DNA from 3 places in the Streptomyces sp. NBC_00258 genome. Region 2 is predicted to be linked to each of the others. Evidence: riboswitches for the same ligand, from Rfam matches in the RefSeq annotation. Region 2 holds a riboswitch; each other region holds the start of a gene.

Region 1 (2,256 bases), 3.2 Mb from region 2:
CGCGACCAGCCCCCGCCGACCCGCAGCGAAGGAACAACGACTAGCCGAGCCCAGCTTCACGGAAGGAATCCAGGTTCGGCCGGATCGTCGCGGTCAGCCCCGTGTCGGAAGCAACCGCGTCCAAGGTCTTCAGACCATCACCGGTGTTGAGCACAACAGTGGTCAGACTCGGATCCAGCAGACCATTCTCGATCAGCTTCTTCGCCACCCCCACCGTCACACCACCGGCGGTCTCCGCAAAGATCCCCTCGGTCCGCGCAAGCAACTTGATCGCGTCGACCACCTGCTCGTCGTTCACGTCCTCCACGGCGCCACCCGTACGCCGGGCGATATCGAGAACGTAAGGACCGTCCGCCGGGTTTCCGATCGCAAGCGACTTCGCGATCGTGTTCGGCTTCTGCGGCCGTACGACGTCGTGCCCGGCCTTGTACGCCACGGACACCGGCGAGCAGCCCTCGGCCTGCGCACCGAAGATCTTGTACGGCTTGTCCTCGACGAGCCCGAGCTTGATCAGCTCCTGCAGACCCTTGTCGATCTTCGTGAGCTGCGAGCCGGAGGCGATCGGGACGACCAGCTGGTCCGGCAGCTGCCAGCCGAGCTGCTCGCAGATCTCGTACGCGAGGGTCTTGGAGCCCTCCGCGTAGTACGGCCGCAGGTTGACGTTGACGAAGCCCCAGCCCTCGCCGGCCGGGTCGCCGATCAGCTCGGAGCAGAAGCGGTTCACGTCGTCGTAGTTGCCCTCGATGCCGACGAGCTCACCGCCGTAGACCGCGGCCATGACGACCTTGCCCTGCTCCAGGTCGTGCGGGATGAACACGCAGGAACGGAAGCCGGCCCGCGCGGCGGCGGCACCCACCGCGCCGGCGAGGTTGCCGGTGGAGGAGCAGGAGAGGGTGGTGAAACCGAAGGCACGCGCCGCCTCCAGCGCCTGGGCGACGACCCGGTCCTTGAAGGAGTGCGTCGGGTTGCCGGAGTCGTCCTTGACGAAGAGCTTGCCGGCCTCGACACCCAGCTCGCGCGCCAGGTTGTCGGCCTGGACGAGCTTGGTCCAGCCGGGGTTGATGTTGGGCTTGTCGGCCACGTCCGCGGGGACGGGCAGCAGCGGCGCGTACCGCCAGATGTTCGCGGGGCCCGCCTCGATCCGCTTGCGGAGTTCCTCGGTGTCGTAGGCCGAGAAGTCGTACGCGATCTCCAGCGGGCCGAAACACTCCTCGCAGGCGAAGACCGGGCCGAGCGGGACGCGGTGGCCGCACTCGCGGCAGGAAAGCGCGGCGGCCGGACCGAGGTCGACGGAGTTCGCGGCGGGGGTGGAGTTCGTGGTGCTTGCAACTGTCTGCGCAGCCATGGAGGCGAGGCCCTTTCCTCATCTTCCTCACGACGCACTTCGCCGTGAGACGGATTTGGCACCTTCCCGAGCCGGGAGCCTCGCTGCGCTGATCGACGATGATCAGGACGAGACCGGCCGGAGGGTTGCCGGGGCTTCAACGGGCCGTATCCCTCTGCCCCTCTGGATGAGCGCTATTCGGTTGTGGTTTTGGTTGTGCACGCAACGACCCCCGACATGCGATGGTCATCAGCGTTGTTCAAGACTGTAACCGAAGGCCTGGATGGTGGAGAGAGCCGTCCGAACCGCGAGATGACAGTGACACAACCGACACTGCCGCGCGGCGGGCACACGCATCCCGAAGAACGCAAGGGAGAGCCGCACGTGCTGGAAGACGTCGAGCGCTGGCTGAGCACGCGCTCCTGGTCCGTCGAGGACCGCCCGCTCAAGAAACTCATCGCCGCGAAGCGTGCCACCGGCTCCACGGTGAGTGTCGTACTGCCCGCGCTCAACGAGGAGGAGACCGTCGGCGAGATCGTCGCGATCATCCGCCGTGAGCTGATGACCAGGAAGGTGCCGCTCGTCGACGAGATCGTGGTGATCGACTCGGGTTCGACGGACCGCACCTCCGAGGTCGCCGCCGAGGCGGGCGCCCGCGTCGTGCACCGGGACGAGATCCTGCCCCGCATACCGGCCGTCCCCGGCAAGGGCGAGGTGCTGTGGCGCTCGCTGCTCGTCACCGGCGGGGACATCGTGGCCTTCGTCGACGCGGACCTGAAGGAGTTCTCGGCGGACTTCGTCTCCGGGATCGTCGGCCCGCTGCTCACCGAACCGGGCGTGGACCTCGTCAAGGCGATGTACGACCGCCCGCTGGGCTCCGCCGCAGGTCAGGGAGGTCGGGTCACCGAACTCATGGCCCGCCCGCTCCTGAA
Region 2 (2,256 bases):
AGGGCAGTTGCTGTCCACGGGACACGGCGAGCAGGGCGAGAACCGCGCGGCGCCGGGGCGAACCGAGGTCGAGGCGGGTGCCGTCCCGCCAGGCGCATACCGGCCCGAGTACCTGAATGCGCATCCGCTCCCCGCCCGCCGTTTTACAACTCCCTCACCATTCCCTTTCTCTATCCCCCTCATCGGCATATCCGGAAGGCGTATTCCGGCCCACTGCCGCGCAGTTGTCACACAGGTCTGTGGGCAGGCGCCCCGCGTTCAGCGCTCGTCGACGGAGAGGTCCGGGTGATCGTCGAGGCGTCGTACGTACTCCTCGATGTGGCGGTACGGGGCGAGGGTGCCGGCCGCGTCGAAGTGGTCGAGGTGGGTGAGTGTCACCCAGAGGTCCCTGTCCGCGGTGCCGAGCTCATCGCCCAACACGTAGGGGTGGCAGGCGAGTTGCCGGTCGAGCCGGGCCAGTGCGGACTCGCATGCTCCGTCGGCGAGCAGGCCGGCGAGGTCGCGGAGGATGTCGGGTGTGTGGTTGCTGACGACGCGTCCGCTCCAGCGGTCGCACAGTGCGGGCGCGGTGAGCGGGCCGTCGTAGTGGTGCCAGGTCGCCTCGTAGGCGCCGCGCAGTGATGCGAAGGCATCCGGCGTCTCCGCGGGGAGCTTCAGAACCGTGGTGGTGAGCGAGCCCGTGAGGCCTAGCAGGTCGAGGACGACCGCTACGCGCCCCGAGTAGGGACAGGCCTCGGACAGGTACAGCTGAAAGCGGTGCGGCGCCGGGTAGAAGCCGCCGGCGAGACCGACGCCGATGCGGCCCCGGAAGCGGTGCGGACGGGTGGCCGAGCCGGCGACGGACGACGTGCCACCGGCAGACGGGCCGCGGCCGGACGAGTGCGGGGCGGTCGTGCGAGAGGCCGCCGTCGTGAAGGTGTCAGTGCTGCTGGAACCGCGGGAAACTGTCTCGGGCATGACTCTCCAGGGGGAACGCGGAGGCCCTGGCCGCCTCGTGGGCGCCAGTGGCGGAACGGAGTGACTGCGCTGCCGTACAGGTCCGGATCGGTCGGACGCGTAGCGGATCAGTAAGCGCTGGAGACACGCGACAAATCGATGTGCAGGCGCCTCGTCAAGCCGTTCCTGGACAATTCCCACCGGTCCTGCCGTCGGGGCTCGCGAGACGCGAGACCACGCTTGCCCCGCCGCTCCGGCGGAACCCGGTCGTCACCCGGGGCACCCCGTCGCGGTGGAAGGGTTGCCTGCCAGCGGGCCGGGGCCGATGACCGCACGAACGGGGAGTCCCCGTACGACGGGCGCTGGCAATCGTGACCGTCCCCGTCAGTGTTGATGCGCTCAGCGTGACCGTCAAGGCGGCGTCTCAGCAGCTGGGCATCCGGCCGCCGGGCCATCGGACAGGCCTCGCCCCTCGTGACGGGAAGCCTCCCGACAAGAACTCCGAACGAGAACTCCGAAGAACTCCCGACAAGAACTCCCTATCGCAGGAAGAAAAGGCACAGCCGTACAGTTGTGCTTGTTGACGACGAGGCGGTGCCCGATAGAGGGCCCGCGAACGCGAGGACGGCCGGATCCCGGTCCGCCGAGCCGGAAGGGCGGAGGTGACGCAGGTGCGAGCGCGAACCGTGTCCCGCCGCAGCGTCCCGAAGGCCGCCCCGCTCCACCGCGTACGCCTCTACTCCCGGCCGCACATCGACCTGCTGCGCGTTGCCGGCGCGCTCTGTTGCTCCTGACCCGAATCCCACGCGGCCGCGCCCTCCGGTGAGGGCCGGCCTTCTCGTACGGTCGATCAGGAAGGCACACCTCTCGTGTCCTCAGCACCTTCTGCCCTGCCCTCTTCCGCGCATCTGCACCTCGCCGTGGCGCTCGACGGCGCCGGCTGGCACCCCGCCGCCTGGCGCGAACCGGTGGCCCGGCCCCGGGAACTGTTCACCGCCGAGTACTGGGCCGACCTCGTCGCCGAGGCCGAGCGCGGTCTCCTCGACTTCGTGACCTTCGAGGACGGCCTGGGACCGCAGTCCTCGCACTTCATCGAGCCGGACGGGCGGACCGACCAGGTCCGCGGCCGGCTCGACGCCGTTCTCGTGGCAGCGCGCATCGCACCGTTGACCCGCCACATAGGTCTGGTGCCGACCGTGGTGGCCACGCACACGGAGCCGTTCCACATCTCCAAGGCCATCGCCACCCTCGATTATGTGAGCTCCGGCCGGGCGGGCCTACGGGTGCAGTTGACGGCACGACAGAACGAGGCGGCGCACT
Region 3 (2,256 bases), 6.0 Mb from region 2:
CTTCCACCGTGCGGTAGTTCCACTGCGCACCGTCCCGCACGAGTTCCTTGACGGCACGGACGAACCGCTCCACGTGCTCGTCCGGGGTTCCGGCCCCGAAGCTGACCCGAATGGCGTTCAGGGACTTCTCGCCGGGCGCGGCCTCGGGGGCCCCGCACTCGCCCTGGGTCTGCGGGTCGCTGCCGAGGAGGGTGCGGACGAGGGGGTGGGCGCAGAAGAGGCCGTCGCGGACCCCGATGCCGTACTCGGCGGAGAGCGCGGCGGCGAAGTGCGAGCTGTTCCAGCCCTCGACGACGAAGGAGATGACACCGACGCGCGGGGCGTCGTCGCCGAAGAGCGAGAGGACACGGACCTCGGGCACCTCGGCGAGACCGGCCCGGACGGTGTCGATCAGGTGCTGCTCACGGGCGACCAGCGTGTCGAAGCCGGCCTCGGTGAGGGCCTTGCAGGCGGAGGCGATGGAGTAGGCGCCGATGACGTTGGGCGACCCGGCCTCGTGCCGTGCGGCGCTCTCGTGCCACTCGACGTCGACGCCGCCGTCCACCCGCCGCGAGACCTTCCGCGAGGCACCCCCGCCCGCGAGGTACGGCTCGGCCGCGGTCAGCCAGTCGGCGCGTCCGGCGAGGACACCCGACCCGAAGGGCGCGTACAGCTTGTGTCCGGAGAAGGCGACCCAGTCGACGTCCAACTCCCGTACGGACACGGGGTGGTGGGGCGCGAGCTGGGCGGCGTCGAGCACGATCCGGGCGCCGTGCTCATGGGCGGCGGCGGCCAGTTCCCGTACGGGCCACAGCTCGCCGGTGACGTTCGAGGCGCCCGTCACGCACACGAGCGCCGGCCCGTGGGGGTCCCGCTCGGCGAGCGCCCGCTCCAGCGTCGCGACGGCCTCGCCCGGGGTACGCGGGGCGTTGAGGTAGGTGACGCGGGCGTCCCGCCACGGGAGCAGCGACGCGTGGTGCTCGGTCTCGAAGACGAAGACCTGGCAGTCGGCGGGGAGGGCGGCGGCGAGAAGGTTGAGCGAGTCGGTGGTGGACCGGGTGAAGACGACCTGGTCGCCGTCGCGGCAGTCGAGGAACTCCTCGACGGTCCTGCGGGCGTTCTCGAACAGGTCGGTGGACAGCTGGGAGAGGTACCCGGCCCCGCGGTGCACGCTCCCGTAGTACGGGGCGTACGCGGCCACGTCGTCCCACACCCGCTGGAGGGCCGGGGCGCTGGCGGCGTAGTCGAGCGCGGCGTAGGTGACCTCGCCGCCGGTGACGAGCGGGACGGTGACGTCCCGGCCCAGAACGGCCAGGGACCCGGAGGTGTCACGGCAGACGGGCTGGTCGGCGGCAACGGCAGCGGTGGAAACAGACATGGCGAACTCCTGTGAGGCAGGCGGGAACACCACGCGAGCGGGTACGGCTCGAGCGTGGGTGAAGGTGAAAAGGGGTGTGCGGAGGCGGGGCTCTACGCCCTATCGCATTCGCTTGCTCACAGAAGGCTCCCTCGAACGACCAGGACCCCTGGTGATGCGAGGGGTCCGCGCTTGCCGTAGACCTCACTGCCTACGGCCTGGTCTTCACCCGGGGCACCCCGCCACGGACGGAGGGTTGCCGGACAGCCGGCCGGGGCCTGATGGCTGTCGCTCATGACCTGCCTGCATCTTGCCACACGATCATTCAGACGCAACCCCGCCGTCCGGATGCCGGGACGGCGGGGTCGGGTTCAGGGGCGCGGGGAACTGCGCAGCCTTCCAGCCCCTCCGGCGTCTGAGGAGCGGGGGTTCGGGAGTGGAGCCCCCGAGGAAGTGACGGGACTGGGCAGGGGCGGCGGGGGCGGGAAAGCCCCCGCCGCAACCGCTACGCGTTGGTCGCCGCCACCCACCGCTCCAGCGTGGCCTTGGCCGCCCCGGAGTCGATCGCGGCCGCGGCCTTCACCATCCCCGCCCGGAGCTGGTCCGCGAGCGGCCCGTCCCCCGGCGACAGAGCCACCAGCGCCGCCGCCGAGTTCAGCAGCACAGCGTCCCGCACAGCCCCGGTCTCCCCGTTCAGCAGCCGCCGGGCCACATCCGCGTTGTACGAGGCGTCAGCCCCCCGCAGCGCCTCCACGGGCACCAGCTCGATCCCCACGTCACGCGGATCGAACGACTCCTCGCGCACCTTCCCGTCCCGTACCACCCACACCCGTGACGTGGCCGTCGTCGTCAGCTCGTCCAGCCCGTCGTCACCGCGGAAGACGAGCGACGAGTTGCCGCGCTCGGCGAACACCCCGGCC

The links. A riboswitch is a leader RNA that binds a small molecule or an ion and turns the genes downstream of it on or off. The one in region 2 is predicted to bind S-adenosylmethionine.
Region 1: another riboswitch for S-adenosylmethionine. It lies ahead of thrC (threonine synthase); the one in region 2 lies ahead of OG718_RS12035 (glutathione S-transferase C-terminal domain-containing protein).
Region 3: another riboswitch for S-adenosylmethionine. It lies ahead of OG718_RS38365 (aminotransferase class V-fold PLP-dependent enzyme); the one in region 2 lies ahead of OG718_RS12035 (glutathione S-transferase C-terminal domain-containing protein).

Annotation. Positions count from the first base shown of each region.
Region 1 covers NZ_CP108081.1:5,859,827-5,862,082, forward strand. The annotation lists gene thrC (threonine synthase) at 41-1,345, opposite strand; SAM riboswitch class I at 1,361-1,518, opposite strand; gene OG718_RS25950 (glucosyl-3-phosphoglycerate synthase) at 1,709-2,256, shown strand, end outside.
Region 2 covers NZ_CP108081.1:2,632,158-2,634,413, reverse strand. The annotation lists gene OG718_RS12040 (AfsR/SARP family transcriptional regulator) at 1-124, opposite strand, end outside; gene OG718_RS12035 (glutathione S-transferase C-terminal domain-containing protein) at 259-957, opposite strand; SAM riboswitch class IV at 1,168-1,313, opposite strand; gene OG718_RS12030 (putative leader peptide) at 1,608-1,730, shown strand; gene OG718_RS12025 (LLM class flavin-dependent oxidoreductase) at 1,806-2,256, shown strand, end outside.
Region 3 covers NZ_CP108081.1:8,601,216-8,603,471, reverse strand. The annotation lists gene OG718_RS38365 (aminotransferase class V-fold PLP-dependent enzyme) at 1-1,357, opposite strand, end outside; SAM riboswitch class IV at 1,520-1,636, opposite strand; gene trpD (anthranilate phosphoribosyltransferase) at 1,842-2,256, opposite strand, start outside.